2 regions of the Brevibacillus antibioticus genome follow, and region 1 is predicted to be linked to the other one. Evidence: riboswitches for the same ligand, from Rfam matches in the RefSeq annotation. Region 1 holds a riboswitch; the other holds the start of a gene.
What was found. A riboswitch is a leader RNA that binds a small molecule or an ion and turns the genes downstream of it on or off. The one in region 1 is predicted to bind thiamine pyrophosphate.
Positions count from the first base shown of each region.

Region 2: linked by a shared signal. The riboswitch ahead of thiS (sulfur carrier protein ThiS) and the one ahead of thiC (phosphomethylpyrimidine synthase ThiC) in region 1 are both predicted to bind thiamine pyrophosphate.

Region 1 is NZ_SZNK01000001.1:1,028,010-1,035,989, forward strand. Features, by position in the region: gene E8L90_RS05125 (Ger(x)C family spore germination protein) at 1-96, shown strand, start outside; gene E8L90_RS05130 (hypothetical protein) at 89-325, shown strand; gene E8L90_RS05135 (GerAB/ArcD/ProY family transporter) at 338-1,696, shown strand; gene E8L90_RS05140 (ATP-dependent DNA ligase) at 1,717-2,658, opposite strand; gene E8L90_RS05145 (DUF1904 family protein) at 3,056-3,385, shown strand; gene E8L90_RS30115 (hypothetical protein) at 3,434-3,604, opposite strand; gene thiC (phosphomethylpyrimidine synthase ThiC) at 3,620-5,374, opposite strand; TPP riboswitch at 5,527-5,639, opposite strand; gene E8L90_RS05155 (cation diffusion facilitator family transporter) at 5,889-6,770, shown strand; gene ku (non-homologous end joining protein Ku) at 6,828-7,787, opposite strand; gene E8L90_RS30120 (hypothetical protein) at 7,911-7,980, opposite strand, start outside.
Region 2 is NZ_SZNK01000001.1:1,729,647-1,737,626, reverse strand. Features, by position in the region: gene E8L90_RS07930 (ABC transporter permease) at 1-268, opposite strand, end outside; gene E8L90_RS07925 (ABC transporter ATP-binding protein) at 268-1,050, opposite strand; gene tenA (thiaminase II) at 1,035-1,715, opposite strand; gene E8L90_RS07915 (acetylornithine deacetylase) at 1,724-3,019, opposite strand; gene E8L90_RS07910 (thiazole synthase) at 3,012-3,785, opposite strand; gene thiS (sulfur carrier protein ThiS) at 3,791-3,994, opposite strand; TPP riboswitch at 4,194-4,304, opposite strand; gene kapB (kinase-associated lipoprotein KapB) at 4,346-4,729, opposite strand; gene E8L90_RS07895 (alanyl-tRNA editing protein) at 4,763-5,974, opposite strand; gene E8L90_RS07890 (hypothetical protein) at 6,057-6,284, opposite strand; gene E8L90_RS07885 (glycoside hydrolase family 18 protein) at 6,381-7,664, opposite strand; gene E8L90_RS07880 (thioredoxin family protein) at 7,729-7,980, opposite strand, start outside.

The DNA of each region.
Region 1 (7,980 bases):
CCGAAAATCACATATGAAATCCGAACCAAAGTGAACGTGGTCAATTTCGGACAGACAACGAAGAATATAACCAAAGGTGAAGATGATCATGAATAGAATATTTCTGGTCTTTTTTGTCTTCATGCTGTTACTTTCCATTGGAGAATTCATCCTAAAGCGAAAAGGCATGGATGGAAGACAGCAGCGAGTTATTGTTATTTTCTACACCCTAACGATTATTTTTCTATTCGCCTTGCAATTCCAGTATTATCAAGTCCTGCCCACGAGTAACTTCATGAACATTTTCTCACCCCATGTAAAGCGGTGGATGGATCAGTTCGTATAAGGAGGCCCAAGTATGATTCACAAGCAAGTTGTCAATCATCGACAAATTGCCTGGCTCGTCGGCAGTGTCTTGATGACAGGGATGATGATCAGTTTCTTGCGGACTGTCGTTCAGGTAGCAAGGATGGATGCTTGGTTCTCTCAAATTCTCCCCATCTTTTATGCGCTTTTTATCGCTTACGTTTTGAGTGAGCTGGTTGAGGCTTACCCTGGGAAGAATATCTTTGAAATCTTGTTTATTATTGGCGGGAAGTGGATTGGTGGAGCTATCAATCTACTCATTTTGTTTTACATTTGGATCATCCTGGCACTCGATATTAAAGGGGCTGCTGATTTTTTACATATCTCTTTATTGCCTACCACGCCATTGGAGGTCATCTTGCTCGTCTTCGTCCTGCTGATGATGTACTATGGTAAAACGAGTCTTGAGGTGGCGGCGCGGGTAAATGAGTTTTATTTTCCTCTTTATTTCATCATGTGCATTTCGTTATATTTCCTGCTGATTAATGAATACAACATAGAGCGATTGGAACCAATCTTAACCAGTAGCTTGAATCGGATCGTGGTCAGCAACTTTTTACCAGTAGGTATATATGGTGATATTTTTCTCATGGGGGCATTCTTACATGCCATTGTAGAGCCGCGGCTATTTTATGCTGCGATGAAGCACGGGGTCATCCTTGTCGGCTTTGGAACGACGATTATGCTGGTCGTCTTGCTCGGGGTAATGGGCTATGTTATCGCCAGTCGACTGAATTTCCCCATCTATATTCTCGTCCAACAAATCCACGTCACAGATTTTCTGGACAGGGTCGAAATGATCCTCTTTAGTGTCTGGTTCCCCGCTTTCACAATTAAAGTCATTGTCGCTTACTTGGCATTTTTAGTGGGGGTTGGATCATTTGGGGGACAACGGCATTACAATACACTCAATGCTCCGTGTGGATGGTTTATCGTTGTATCGTCCATATTCGTGTTTCCAAATATAGCCCAAATCGATGAATTTATTAGTTATAGCTTCCCGTTGATCGTGCTCGTTTTTCAATTGCCGTTGGCGCTCCTTTTGCTCATTCACGTAAAGCGAAAGAACAAAGGAAGAGAGCAAAGCCTCATTCCAGAAGGAACGAAGCTTTATCGATTTTACCGGTCGATGGTGTGGACCACGACCGTTTGTTTAAGTGGTTGTGTAATCGTGATATTGATTGGCGACTTTTTTAGGGATAAATCAGCGGTAGGTGGGGTTGCGACAGCTGTTACGTACATAGCCCTCCTACTGATAGCGCTGTTGACGAGCTATGGGGAAATGCAGGCTCTAAATCATGGCAAGCAAAAGCTGGGGAGGGCAAAACAGGCTGGATCGTTTCGACAATGAGGTCGAAAGTCAAGGGGACCTTACTCCAAAACACACTGGTGGGGAGGGATATCCACAAAGCCTTGTATGCTTGGCTGTCGCAAGGAATGCCCTTCTTTCCACTCTGCAAATTTGATTTTGACGGTAATTTCCGGCTGTATCCATAAGGTATTGGCTGCGCGTGGTGGCTTATTAACAAAAGACATCTTTTGTTGGACAAGGGGCTGGATTCTCTCCGTGAAAGCGCGCCAGTCCGTATGCGTTAATTTTCCGGTACCGGCATGACCGATGTACCAAAAAGAACCTTGTTGATCGAAGAGGCCCAGAAGCAACGAATTGACAATATGATCCCGAAGCGTAACGCCACCTACGACAGCGATGAGATCCCGGTAGTACTTTTTCTTTCTCCAGCGTTGATCTTTCCCATTGATCAAGTAGCTGCTTGACGCATCCTTCATAATAATTCCTTCCATGCCCTGCGCTTCTACGACACGGTAAAGAGCGTCTCCATCTGGAAAGTTCTCAACTAGCTGCACATGAGGAGTAGGAGTGATGATCTTGCCCAGTAGTTGTTGTCGCTCTGACAGTGGGTAGGAAGTTACCCATTCATGATTCCAGTACAGTACATCGAAGACCATGTATGTCACAGGAACGAGCTTTTGTACCTGGGGGACCTTCTCTAAACGGCGCAGCCCGTCTCTCCTCATGACCTCGTAAAAAGAAGGCTTTCCGTCCGAACCGAGTGCGATTATTTCTCCATCCAAAATCACAGAATCGGCACGACAATACGAGTGAAGATCGGTCACTTCGGGATAATGGAAAGTCCGTTCATTTAGTTTTCGATTGAACAGTTTGACCTCGTGTCCATCGTAGTATGTAAGAATGCGAACGCCATCCCATTTCACTTGGCCTATCCATTGTGGTCCAACAGGTATAGCTTCGGTGCTGGTAGGCTCAAAAGGAAAAAGCGGAGTTAGTTCCATAGCTGCCACCTTTATGTTTAGTTGGGACTTGCCCAGTTTTCTAATACAGTTTCACGGATGGGCATGAACTATACGAGTGGTGCTGGCGGATGCATTCCTGTTTGAATTTTACGAAACTTCTTTATTGATTAAGTATTGAATTCGGGCTATACTACCTGTATTAAGTAACGAATGGTTTAGCGGATTGGGCTGTATCTGGTTGAGCTTCTTCCTCCTTCCGTGGTACGTCCACCACACCTCATGGGAAGGGAGCTGTTCTCTGATATGGCCCTCTTTGTGTCTCGCTCGGGTTGCGAATGTTTGTTGTTCACTTTCTTTAATCCTTTTTTCATTGATATACAATGAGAGACTTGTTTATAATGACTGTGCGAACTCATTTACGAAAGAAGGAATTGACTTGCCGTTTCTTCGGTTTAAAGGCTTTGCGAAGCAAGACATAGAGCCCATTTCTCAGATTCTTATAGAAGAGTTTTCTAAATTTGCTGAGGTAGCTCCGGAAAAGGTGAAATTGGAGCTGCTTCCGGTAGAGCAATTGACGAACAGTCCTTTGTCTGTAGAGATCATGATGTTTCCCCGTGAACAAAAGCAACATGACGCGATTGCTAGCGCCATTCACGGCATTTTGAAGAAGCAAGGCTTTTTGCATATCCATATTTTCTTCATCCTGCTATCGCCTACTCTCTATTATAAAGAAGGACTACCGTTGCAAGTCGGAATGGCGAAATAAGCAAGAAAAAAGGTCGAGATCCTCCAGAAAGGATTTCGACCTTTTCTATTAATAATAGAGGCTTTCGGATTGCAGGCACTTGGAGCATGTTCGCGTAAGTGGAGTTTCGATATAGACGTGGCTGCAGTCTTGTTGAATGAGCCGCAATTGTTGTTTAGATTGCTCTAGCTCAGCCTCTAGTCGAATAATCTTTTCGCGTAAACGACTGGCTTCCTCCATAGGCATCCCCCTTGATTACGACTGGTACAAACGGCTTCCTTGTTCGCGAAACTCACGTGATTTTTTCTGCATCCCTGCAAGAATGGCGGGATCTTGGGCAGCCCCTTGTTCATTGGCGATGTGACGAATGTCGTGCGATATTTTCATGCTGCAAAATTTAGGCCCGCACATGGAACAAAAATGGGCCGATTTGGCGGCTTCTGCTGGCAACGTTTCGTCGTGATATTCGCGGGCGCGCTCTGGGTCCAAAGACAAATTGAATTGATCATTCCAGCGAAAATCAAAACGAGCTTTGGATAAGGCATCGTCTCGCTGTTTTGCTCGCGGATGGCCTTTTGCGAGATCAGCGGCATGCGCTGCGATTTTGTATGCGATTAAACCGTTGCGGACATCCTCTTTATTGGGTAGACCGAGATGCTCCTTGGGCGTTACGTAGCAGAGCATCGCTGTTCCGAACCATCCAATCATGGCAGCGCCAATCGCTGAAGTAATGTGGTCATAGCCGGGGGCAATGTCAGTCGTGAGCGGCCCGAGTGTGTAAAAAGGAGCCTCATGGCAAATGGACAACTGTTTATCCATATTTTCGCGAATGAGATGCATAGGGACGTGACCAGGGCCTTCAATCATGACTTGTACGTCGTATTCCCACGCAATTTTTGTGAGTTCTCCCAATGTTTCAAGCTCCGCGAACTGCGCCTCGTCATTTGCATCCGCAATAGAGCCAGGACGTAATCCATCTCCGAGGGATACACAAATGTCATAGGCCTTCAGAATTTCGCAAATTTCAGCGAAATGCGTATACAAAAAGTTTTCCTCGTGATGGGCCAGGCACCAAGCGGCCAAAATCGATCCGCCGCGAGAGACGATGCCGGTAACACGGTTTGCTGTCATGGGGATGTAGCGCAAAAGAACGCCAGCATGAATCGTGAAGTAATCGACACCTTGTTCTGCTTGCTCAATCAAGGTGTCTCGGTAAACCTCCCATGTCAAATCCTCGGCTCTCCCATTTACTTTTTCAAGTGCTTGATAAATCGGAACAGTACCGACTGGAACAGGACTGTTTCGGATTATCCACTCCCGCGTGGTGTGAATATGTTTTCCCGTCGAGAGGTCCATAATGGTGTCGGCACCCCAACGAACAGACCAAATCATTTTTTCGACTTCTTCTTCCATCGAAGAGCTGACGGCTGACGTTCCGATGTTGGCATTGATTTTGACATGAAAATTGCGGCCAATGATCATCGGCTCGCTTTCCGGATGATTGACGTTAGAAGGGAGGATCGCACGTCCAGCGGCGATTTCTGCCCGTACAAATTCAGGGGAGACACCCTCGCGAATGGCAACGTATTCCATTTCCGGTGTGATGATATTTTTTCGGGCATAATGAAGCTGGGTAACATTTTTCCCTGGCTTTGCCCGTTTTGGTTTGTAGTCCTCTCGAGGGAAAGTGGGGAGGGCGGCTGCCTTGTCTTCGTTTCGGAAGCCGTCATCAACCAGTTGTGGTTCGCGACCAACATACGTTTCCGCATCATTTCGCTCATCGATCCACTGGTGGCGGATGGAGGGCAGTCCTGCTTGAATGTCAGGAACGTAACCCGCTGCGGTGTACTCGCCACTCGTATCGTACACGCGAAGAGGAGGATTGGGTGTGGAGCCAGACAATCCTTCGGTAGGGTGAAGGGAAATCTCGCGCATCGGGACACGGATGTCCGCACGACTACCTATTTCGTATACTTTGTGACTGCCTGGAAAAGATGACACCAATGACATAAGAAAAAACCTCCTTGTTTTGGTTGCACGAAAGCGAGAACCGTTTAGGGAGGCGAAAGAAACTGCCCGCGAAAAAGCGCCGCATAAACAATATGCGACGCCAACGCGAGAGTAGAGAAGAAACGGGTATCCTAAAAAGATACACGCATCTTTTCGTGTCGTATATGACATTCCTCCGCTGGCATTACCCAGTTCAGGTTCAACGGTCGATGGCACAGTACCATCCTCTCAGCCTGGTGATTTCCAAGCTCCCGTGCTTTTTTGTATTTTGGTTTGCAAGAATAGGATAACGGGAAGTCCATTTTATTTCAAGGAAAATTTTCCAGTGGAAAAATTGTGGGTGTGCAACACATTTTCCTCCCCCCTATTCTCGTGAATCGGACTAAAACTGTTTCTGTAGACCCACATGAATCCTATCTGTTACGATGAAGTTCGAAAAAAAGCAACTGCTTCCAGCGCTTTGATTTTCCTCGTTGTCGAAGCAGGATGGAGAAGTATTTTGAGGTGATGAGGTATGGATGTCTATTCGGATCTAAAACAAGGAGAACGTGGAGCATGGGTGAGTATTTTCGCCTACATTTTTTGCTCTGTATTAAAAATAGGAGTTGCGTATGTCACTGCATCGGAAGCCTTAATGGCGGACGGTCTTAACAACTCAACGGATGTCGTCGCATCGATTGCTGTTTTGATCGGGCTGCGTATTGCAAGGAAACCACCTGATAAAGATCACCCGTATGGCCATTTCCGGGCGGAGACGATTTCAGCACTTGTCGCATCATTTATTATGCTATTTGTCGGAGTTCAGGTCGTTACGAAGGCCGTGCCATCCTTGTTTGACTCACATCATTCGGCTCCTGACCTGTTGGCAGGGTGGACAGCACTTGCAACTGCCGTTATTATGCTTTTCGTCTATCGCTACAATAAAAAGCTCGCCATCAAAACAAACAGTCAAGCACTTCATGCAGCGGCCGCTGACAACCGTTCAGACGCATTCGTTAGTATCGGGACGTTTATTGGGGTAGCTGGCGCACAGTTTCAATTGCATTGGCTCGATCCATTAGCTGCTTTTGTCGTTGGTCTTATTATTTTAAAGACTGCTTGGGACATTTTCAGGGAGGCAACCCATCGTTTGACAGATGGCTTTGACGAGAGCGAGCTTGCGGACCTGCGGGCTACGATTTCCTCCATTTCAGGAGTAAAGGATATCAGCGACATCAAAGCCCGCTATCACGGAAGCAGCGTGCTGGTTGATGTTGTGATCCATGTCGATCCAGGTCTGAATGTAGTGGAGAGCCACACCATCACCGAGAAAGTTGAAGAACAGATGCGCAAGATTCACCGGATTAACGCCGTTCATATCCATATTGAACCATGCAGGAAGATGGCCCCTAGCTAGATACCATGATGTGAATACGAAAAACCTGTCCAAAAGTGGGCAGGTTTTTTGTGTAGCCTAACCAGAGGTAGCCTTCTTTTTGCGCAGTGTTTTGGTTGTAGAAGTAGTCGTAGTCTTTTTCGGACTGGCTGCGGTCTCCTTTTTCGATGTCTGCTCTTTTTCGGACGAGGAGGCAGCAGTGGTGCGTTTTCGCGCAGGCTTTGACGGAGTCGGTGCTGGCTCGATTTTGATGGGCACTGCGGCTTGTCCAGCTGTAGACTCTAAGCTTTCTTTAAGGGCCTGCATGAGATCAATGACATTGGTTCTTGCCACAGTAGGTGCGGTGGCGATTTCCTGACCCTCCAATTTTTTCTCAATCAGTTTTTGCAGGTCGGATCGATATTCATCCGTATATTTTGCCGGATCAAAAGGGATTGTCATATTGATAATGAGCTCAGTTGCCATCTTTAGTTCGTTTTCGGCCAACGGTAGAGCCGCTTCAGGCAAGGCGGGCACTTGACTGACGGGACGTACCTCATCTGGATAGAAGATGGTCTCCAGCATGATGCAATGCTCATACAGTCGGATAACGGCCAGGCTTTGCCGATTGCGCATCGTCACCTGTGCAACGCCGATCTTGCCTGTCTGTTCCATGGCGGAGCGAAGCAGGGCGTACGCTTTTTCACCAGTGTCCTGTGGGGATAGGAAATAGCTTTTATGAAAATAAACGGGATCAATCTCCGACAAGTCTACGAAGTCGATAATTTCAATAGCTCTGCGTGTTTCTGGCGTTATGGCTTCCAGATCATCATCGTCGATCATGACAAAATGTCCTTTTTCGTATTCGAAGCCACGGATGATTTCGCTCGTATCTACCTCGCGCTGGCAGTGCGGGCACATTTTTGTGTACTTGATCGGGGTATGGCACTCTTTATGCAGTTGGCGAAAGCGAATATCGCGCTCTTCCGTTGCAGTAAACATACGAACAGGTATATTGACGAGGCCGAAGCTGATTGAGCCCTTCCACACGGTATGCATGCGGATACCTCCTTCACAGTTATTTTTGTATAGTATCTGTATCCGCCAAGAAGAAGTGCCGAGGGAATTGAAGGTGGAAAAGTAAAAAGCCAGCCGATTCGATCCGGCTGGCTAGGTATGCAGCTACTGTCCATGTTTGACGATGTCCGATTGATCTGCACGCGATTGCATGTCACGCGCTAGCTCGACGTCT
Region 2 (7,980 bases), 700 kb from region 1:
AGACCAGGCGCTCTACAATCCGACTGCGAATCATCGCAAAGGCAAGGGAGATTCCAAATACAATCGAGATCGATAGCCCCAGTAACACTTCCTGTAACGTCGCCCAAAGATGTACACCTACTAGAGAGGCGCGTAAATCCCACAAAGACATGACCACAGCGCTAGGCGGCGGTAAAATGAATGGCGGCACCCCGAAGAAGCGACAACCAGCTTCCCACACCAAGAGAAAAATGGCGATGGAGATACCAAACCAGATGCCTCTCCCCATCATGCTTCTCTCCTCAACGGCTTCATTGCTGCTTGGCGCTCCTGTCGAAGCAGCTCCCAAATTTGTTCGCGCAACGCCAAGAATCCGGGTTGGTTGCGGCTGCTCGCCGTTCGCGGTCTGCTTACCGGAACGGTTAATTCGATCGGCCTGGTGATCGGGCTACCTGTCAGCACAATAATGCGGTCCGCGAGCAGAATGGCTTCGTCGATATCGTGCGTAATCATCAGCATCGTACTGCCTGTTTCCTGCCACTTTTCCATCAGCCACTCTTGCATGTCCATTCTCGTTATTCCATCCAAAGCACTAAACGGCTCATCCAACAGCATCATCTCTGCGCCTGAAAACAACGCCCGCAAAAAGGAAACTCGCTGACGCATTCCACCGGAAAGCTGGGCTGGATAGCTGTCAGCCCAATCCTGAAGCCCGTACCTTGGCAATTGCTGTCTGACTCGCTCATGGGCTTCTTTTTTCGTCATACCTTTGATTTCTAGCGGCAAAGCTGCATTTTCAACGATCGTACGCCATGGCATGAGCAGATCGCGTTGGGGCATATAGCCGACCTGCCCCAAACGATTTGCTACCGGTTCACTGCCGAGCCTGATTTCACCTTGCCCCGGCTCAAGAAGACCTGCGATGAGTTGAAACAAGGTGCTTTTCCCGATCCCGCTCGGACCGATCAAGCTGACGATTTCCCCTTTTTCCACACGCAGATCAAAATGATCGAGAATCTGCTTGTCGCCATACGAAAAGCTGACATCGGCGAAAGCTAGTTGTTCTCCCACGGCCACATTTCCTCTCTGTAGGACATGTCCCAGAACATGTACTCCATTTTGGAGGTGTTGACAAAATACTCTTCCAACTTGGCCAGCTCTTGCTCACTCTTACCTTCCGCCAATTGGTTCATGATATCCATTAGCCAGATCGCCAACTGCCCAAACTCGTCGGAGCTGTACATACGTACCCATTCGCCATAAAGTTCGTGATCCAGCGCGCCTTCTACTTCTGCCAAGCGCTTGCCGATTTCCCAATAGCTCCACGTGCATGGGAGTAGTGCACTCACCAATTCCGCCAACGACCCTTGATGAGCGACACGCAGCATGTAGCTGGTGTATCCCAGCATAACAAATGAAGGCTCTGTCGCTTCCAGTTCCGCGCGAGAGATGCCAAAGCGCTCAGCATACTGACGATGCAGCTCCATCTCTGTGTTCAGCGTCGATTCTTGCAAAGCAGCGAATCTGGAGCTTGTTTCCAGATCGTACGCCTTCACACTCGCAATCGCGAACATTTTCGCGTAATCAATCAGATAGATGTAGTCTTGTTTCATGTAATATTTGAATGCTCCAACGGGCAGGCTGCCATCTCCAAGTCCGGTGACAAAAGGATGTTGATGAACACGCTCCCAGATCGGGGCTACACTTTTTCTCAAACGATCAGTAAAGGTTGTCATGCTTTTGCTCACTCCTTCGCTTCCTTCGAGGTATTGCACCAGGTGGCAATAAATCGGGCCATGATCTGGGCAAAATGAACAAGCTGGTCAGGATCAATGGATTCATCGACGGCATGAGCATGCGTGAGCTCACCAGGCCCGAATAGGACAGCCGGAATGCCTGCATGCGCAAACCAGCCTACATCCGTCACCGTAGGCGACATATTAACGACAGGCGCTTGATGCATGTGACTTTCATATGCGGATTGCAGCGTTGCCAACCCCGGATGTTTCGTATCCAACTCCAGTGAAGGGAAGATTTCCCCGCGCTCCTCGATCATCGAACGTCCGCCCCATCGGAATGTTGGAGGATTGTCTCTCAGCCAAAGATCAGCTGCTGCTGCACGTCCGACGTGATCCTCGATCTCGCGGATGATCTCTTCGTAGGATTCATTCGGATAAAAATGAACGGTAATCCATAGAGCGCAACGATCTGCGATAAAAGCTGCGTGACGACCACCCTCGATAACTGCGGGATTGATCGTATTGCTGCCTGCCGGAAAGCCGGGATAGGACTTCATGACAGCCCAATCCCGCTCCAGCTCCTGTAGTGCGTTGATCACCTTCGTCATTTTTTCAATGGCAGAAGCTCCCCGGACACGTCCACCTGCATGAATCGTCTGTGCGCGCATTCCGTCATGCAGCGTCGTCGGACTCTCAATCGTGATCCAGCCTGTAATGACCCCGCCCTGTCCTTGCATTTGCAGATTGCTCGTGTCCACTACAACGGCGTAGTCAGCCTGATAGCCACGCTCGATAGCGACTAATGTCCCCGCTTCACCCGCTTCTTCTCCGATGACGGATTGAAAGAGCAGATCGCCTTGGAGCTCGATACAATGTTCGCGCAGCATTTGGATCGCAAACAAGCTCGCTGCGAGTCCGCCTTTCATATCCGCAACTCCACGGCCATACAGGCGACCATCCTTTCCATGTGTCAGAGCAAAAGGTGGATAGGTCCATCCCGAGTCATTACCAACTTCAGCCACATCGATGTGGCCGTTGATAATCAAGCTGTTTGCCCGCCTAGATGCATCCCCTGATAATCGACCGACGATATTGTCGTCTCCTGGATAAACCGTCCAGCGATCCACTTCAAATCCCATCGCTTGCAGTCTGTTAGCGATCACTCCTTGTGCAGCATCGCTGTTTCGCGCGGGAGGACTCACAGTCGGATGAGAAACGAGCTCTGCCAATAATGCGAACAGCTCTTCTTTGCGGCTGACAATCGATTCTATCGCTTCTGTCAGTCGATCCACGCTACTCAATCATCCCTTCGTTCGGGCTGCTTGCGGATGCGTAACGCTTTTTCGCGATACGGCCTGCCAGGAAGCCTTTGCGCCCTGCTTCCACCCCGAGCTTCATCGCTTCTGCCATCAGGACAGGATTGTCAGCGAGGGCGACTGCTGTATTCAACAAGACGCCGTCAGCACCTAGCTCCATCGCTTTCGCGCAGTCTGCTGGCGAGCCAATTCCTGCGTCCACAATAATCGGAACTTTCGCATCCTCGATGATAAAGCGGAGGTTGTTTTCGTTGACAATCCCTTGCCCGGAACCAATTGGTGACGCACCTGGCATAACCGCATGTACGCCAACCTCTTGCAGACGTCTAGCAAGAATCGGGTCGTCATTGGTGTAGGTCAGTACGATAAAGCCTTCTTCCACCAAGATTTTCGAAGCCTCGAGCGTGCCAATCGGGTCAGGGAGAAGTGTTTTTGGATCTCCAATAACCTCGACCTTGATCATGTCACACAGCCCAGATGCTTTAGCCAAACGGGCAATGCGCACTGCTTCTTCTGCTGTATAGGCACCTGCTGTATTAGGTAGCAGGGTGAATTTTTTCAAATCGAGCTGTTCCAAAAAGTTCGGTTCTTGCGGATTTTCCAAATTCAAGCGACGAATCGCAAATGTCAAAATTTCTGCTTCCGACACCTCTACCGCTTTCCCTTGCGTATCCAGGTCAGCGAATTTACCAGTACCCAGAAGCAAGCGGGAGCGAAACTCGTACGATCCAATTTTCAATGTATCTATCATGATGATCATCCTCCTCCGACAAAATGAACGATTTCTATGCGATCTCCGTCTGCAATCGGTGTTTGTTCGTATACTGAGCGATCAATAATGTCACCATTTCGCTCTACGACGACAATCTTCTCTTGCAGGGAATAAGAAGCAAGCAAGGCTCGCACTGTCGTGATTTCTTCCGCCAACTCTACTTTTTTCCCATTCAGCTGAACAATCATGGATTACCTCCTTCTACTGGAAAAAAACGGCTTCTCCCGCCTGCCTGAGTCGATTCAGACAAACAGAAGAAGCCGTATACCCATTCCATCTCATCGGACGAATGGCATAAAAAAACCATCCGCCTCGGATGGTTGAGTGAGATCTTATCATGTATGCACGCAAACAAGCATAGTTCCGCTCGGTTGCGACACCGTGATACTGATTCCAAATACCTCTTCCTCCGCTGGCATGACCCAGGTCAGGTTCAACGGTCAGTAACACACTCGTCACAATCTCAGCCAACGTTGCTTGGCCCCCGTTTGGTAGTAAAGCTATGCAATTGTCGTACATTCGAGTACTACAGTACCACTCTATTTCGTGTTTGTAAAGGCTTCCTTATGCATCTTTTCCAGCTCAACGAGACAGCGCTCTGCCCAAGCTGCCATTTTCGCAAGCTTTTCCATTTCTCTTTCCATCGCTTGTCGGACAGATTCCTTGTAGTCTGGAATCGCACCGTTATAGCGAATGACCCCTTGGACAGGCGTCATGAATTTTTCCAAGTAAGACAGTGCTGGACGCTGGTGAAACAGCGGCACATCTACTTCGTAGGAAGAATGCAAATCACCTTGCGTTGGGTATTTGGTAACAGCCAACACCTTTACCAGCAGCTTTGATTCGTGGATTTCCAATACTTCTGCAATATATTCACCTGTTCGCTGCGCAACGCGAACGATATCTCCCGGATTCCAGTTCATTTCGGGTATCCTCCTTTTGTTGAATCAATGTATTTACATGAGTGAGGTTTCCAGCAGTTTGCGAGCATGCAGCAATACTTCTTCTGCATTCACTACTGTCTGACCGCCACCCTGTGCCATCGCAGGATTTCCCCCACCTTTTCCATTTATGACTGGCAAGGTTTCTTTCAACACTTGATTGATGGCTACGTTGACTTCTTGCCCACGAGCAAACACGACTTGCATTTTGTCCTCGGTAGTAGCAGCCAAAAGGCAAATCGCATCTGGCGCCAGAGCAGTAGCCAGCTGTGCGAACTGTTGAAGCTGCTGAATCGTTTTGTCCGTGAAGGTACGCATAATGAGGCGAGAAGGACCGAGTTGGCTAGCAGCAGATAGTTGTTGGTTTACTTCCACTTCTAATAGCTGCTTATCCACTTCTGCCAATTTTGCCTTCAAAGCGTCGCGCTCAGCAAGGAGGCGTTCCGTCTGTGCGATCAGTTCCCCTTCATTGGTAGCGAGCAGCTTCGCCGTATCCCGAACAACAGCTTGCTTTTGGTTGTAGTCCCGCAAAGCTCGCCAGCCACAGATGAATTCCAGACGAATGTTTCCGCGGTGTCGCTCCCAGCCCAAGATCTTGATCATCCCGACTTCGCCTGTACGCGCTGGATGAGTTCCTCCGCATGGGTTGTAATCAAACTCAGGTATCATCACGACGCGAATATTTTCAGTAACGGTCGGCTGTTTTTTCAAAGGCAGCGTTGCCAATTCCTCGTCATCAACGAACCGCGCAAGGATGGGGTGGTTTTCCAGAACAATCTGATTCGCTCGCTTTTCTACCTTCTCCCATACATCTGTTGTCAAATCATCTAGTCGTACATCAATGGTGACACGTTCTTTGCCCAAGTGAAAGGCAACGGTCTCCGCCTGCACGACTTCCAGGAAGGACGCAGATAAAATGTGTTGACCAGCATGCTGCTGCATGTGATCGAAGCGGCGGTCCCAATCAATGTGACATGTTACTTCGGCTATGGTTTCAGACAAGGGAGCTTCCAGTCGGTGACGAATTTCGCCATCTACCTCTTCCACATCAACTACACGAATCTCTTCCAATACGCCCAGATCGGAAGGCTGTCCGCCTCCAGTAGGGTAAAAAGCCGTTTGATTCAGTACCACGTAAGGTGTCCCATCTTGCTCGACACCAGCCCTTGTCACTTGGGCAGAAAACGTTCTTGTATAGGCATCCTGATAATAGAGTCTGTCTTCCATCGTTACTCCTCGCCGCATGGAACCACGGTTCCAGCCTGATTCTCCCACTAGGGGGCAAAACGAAACAAAGTATGTATTAGTCTTAGCCGAACAAGCGATCCATTTGTTTTTCGCGCTCTTGGCGCTCCTCTGGGCTAGCCAGATCATACTTTTTCAATAAATGAAACAGCTCGTTTAGACGCTCTTGGCTGAGTTCGCCATTCAACTGATTTTTGAATTGACTCACACGCAACTCCGATAGATGTGGAGCTTGTTCTGCCAGTTTTTTGAGTACGTCCTCATGGCTGTGATCCAATTTGCATTCTCCCATGATTTCTCCCCTTTTCCTTCCTGTCATCTTCATCATACCATGATTTTTCATTCGAAAAAAAGGCGTACAACCCGTGATGGAATGTACGCCAGATGACTATGCACGCTTACGGACGCGAAAGTTCCCCTCGATCAACAACCAATTTTGCGGAAATGGCAAACCGAGTTTCCAGTAGCTGACGCCTCTTAAGCCAAGCTGTTTAACCAGATTGAACTTGGCTTGGATCGACCGCGCATCCTCAAACCACACCTGGTGTTGCTTGCCTTGATCATCCGTGTACGTAAAAAACGGAGCCTGCGCGCGATAGTCATACCGAATCACTGCATTATGCTGTGCTGCCAAAGCAATTGCCGCTTGCGGACTCAGAGCTTTCGCTGTCGTTCCTCGCTCGTACGGTAAGGTCCAGTCGTATCCGTACAGATTTTGGCCCATCAAAATTTTCTCGGCTGGTATTTCCGTAATGGCGTACTGCAAGACACGCCGCACAGGTCCGATCGGAGAAACTGCCATCGGAGGACCTCCACTATAGCCCCATTCATACGTCATGATCACAACAAAATCGGCAAGCGCTCCTATCGCCTTGTAATCATGGGCAGAATACCATTTCCCCGCTTGCACGGCACTCGTCTTCGGGGCGAGCGCAACAGACATCATCAACCCCGCCGCATGTATACGTCCCCTTGCTTTTCGCAAGAAGTTCGCGTACGCTTCTGCACCTGTTGTAGGCAAGGCTTCCAGATCAAAATGGATATCCCCCATTCCCAGCTCATGGGCGGTCGCGAGTATATTATCCAACAATTTGTTCTGGAGTTCTTGATCGTTCAAGATGAGTGCGCCCAATTCCGTACTGAACTGACCCTTTTCCAGATTCGTCACGACCATCATAAGGAGGGCTTGGTTTTCTTTTGCGATTGCTGGAAAATTGCTCAGATTTGGTCGTTGGAGGGTTCCATCCCGGTTGATGCGAAAGCTGAACGGTGCCAAATACGTAAGATGAGGGGCAGCCGTCCGCACATCCGCTTCCAGCGCTGGTGGGACAGTCCGCCGCGGTTCCACATACGCATTGAAATCAGCCGCTCGTCTAGGACGAGGCGGGATATATAGCTTTTGCCCGACTTGTAGCGGTTTATAGGGAGAAATCCCATTGACGCGAGCAAGCTCTGCTGCGCTGATCTGGTTACGCTGACCGATGGTATACAACGTATCCCCTTGTTTGACCCAATGGTAGCTTCCTACAATCGGGATCACCATCGCCTGTCCGGTTGCCAGCTTATTGGGATCTGGCAATTCATTCGCCTTGTTGATCGCTTCCGGCGTCGTACCGTACGTCTCGGCGATGCTCGCTAAGGTTTGTCCTTCTTCCACCACGTGGATTTGCATACGCCTCCTCCTTCGCATTTCTTCTCTCTTAGTCATATTCATGGCGAAAGAAATAGGTGTATGTCTAGGCCAGAGGTTTCAGTACATCGTATAAAAATCCAACGGACTGGATGGCATAATGGCGGTCCAACAATTCATGTCTGTGAAAAATAAGTAAGGCGGGTACGCTGGTCACTTGCCATTGTTCTGCCAATGCAGGTGCCGTATTAATATTGATCTGGTACAGATGAACGGTAGGGAATGTTTCTTCCATGATGCCGAGCATTCGTGCTGCGAGCTTGCAGGTCCCACACATTGGTGTATAGACAAAAAGAGC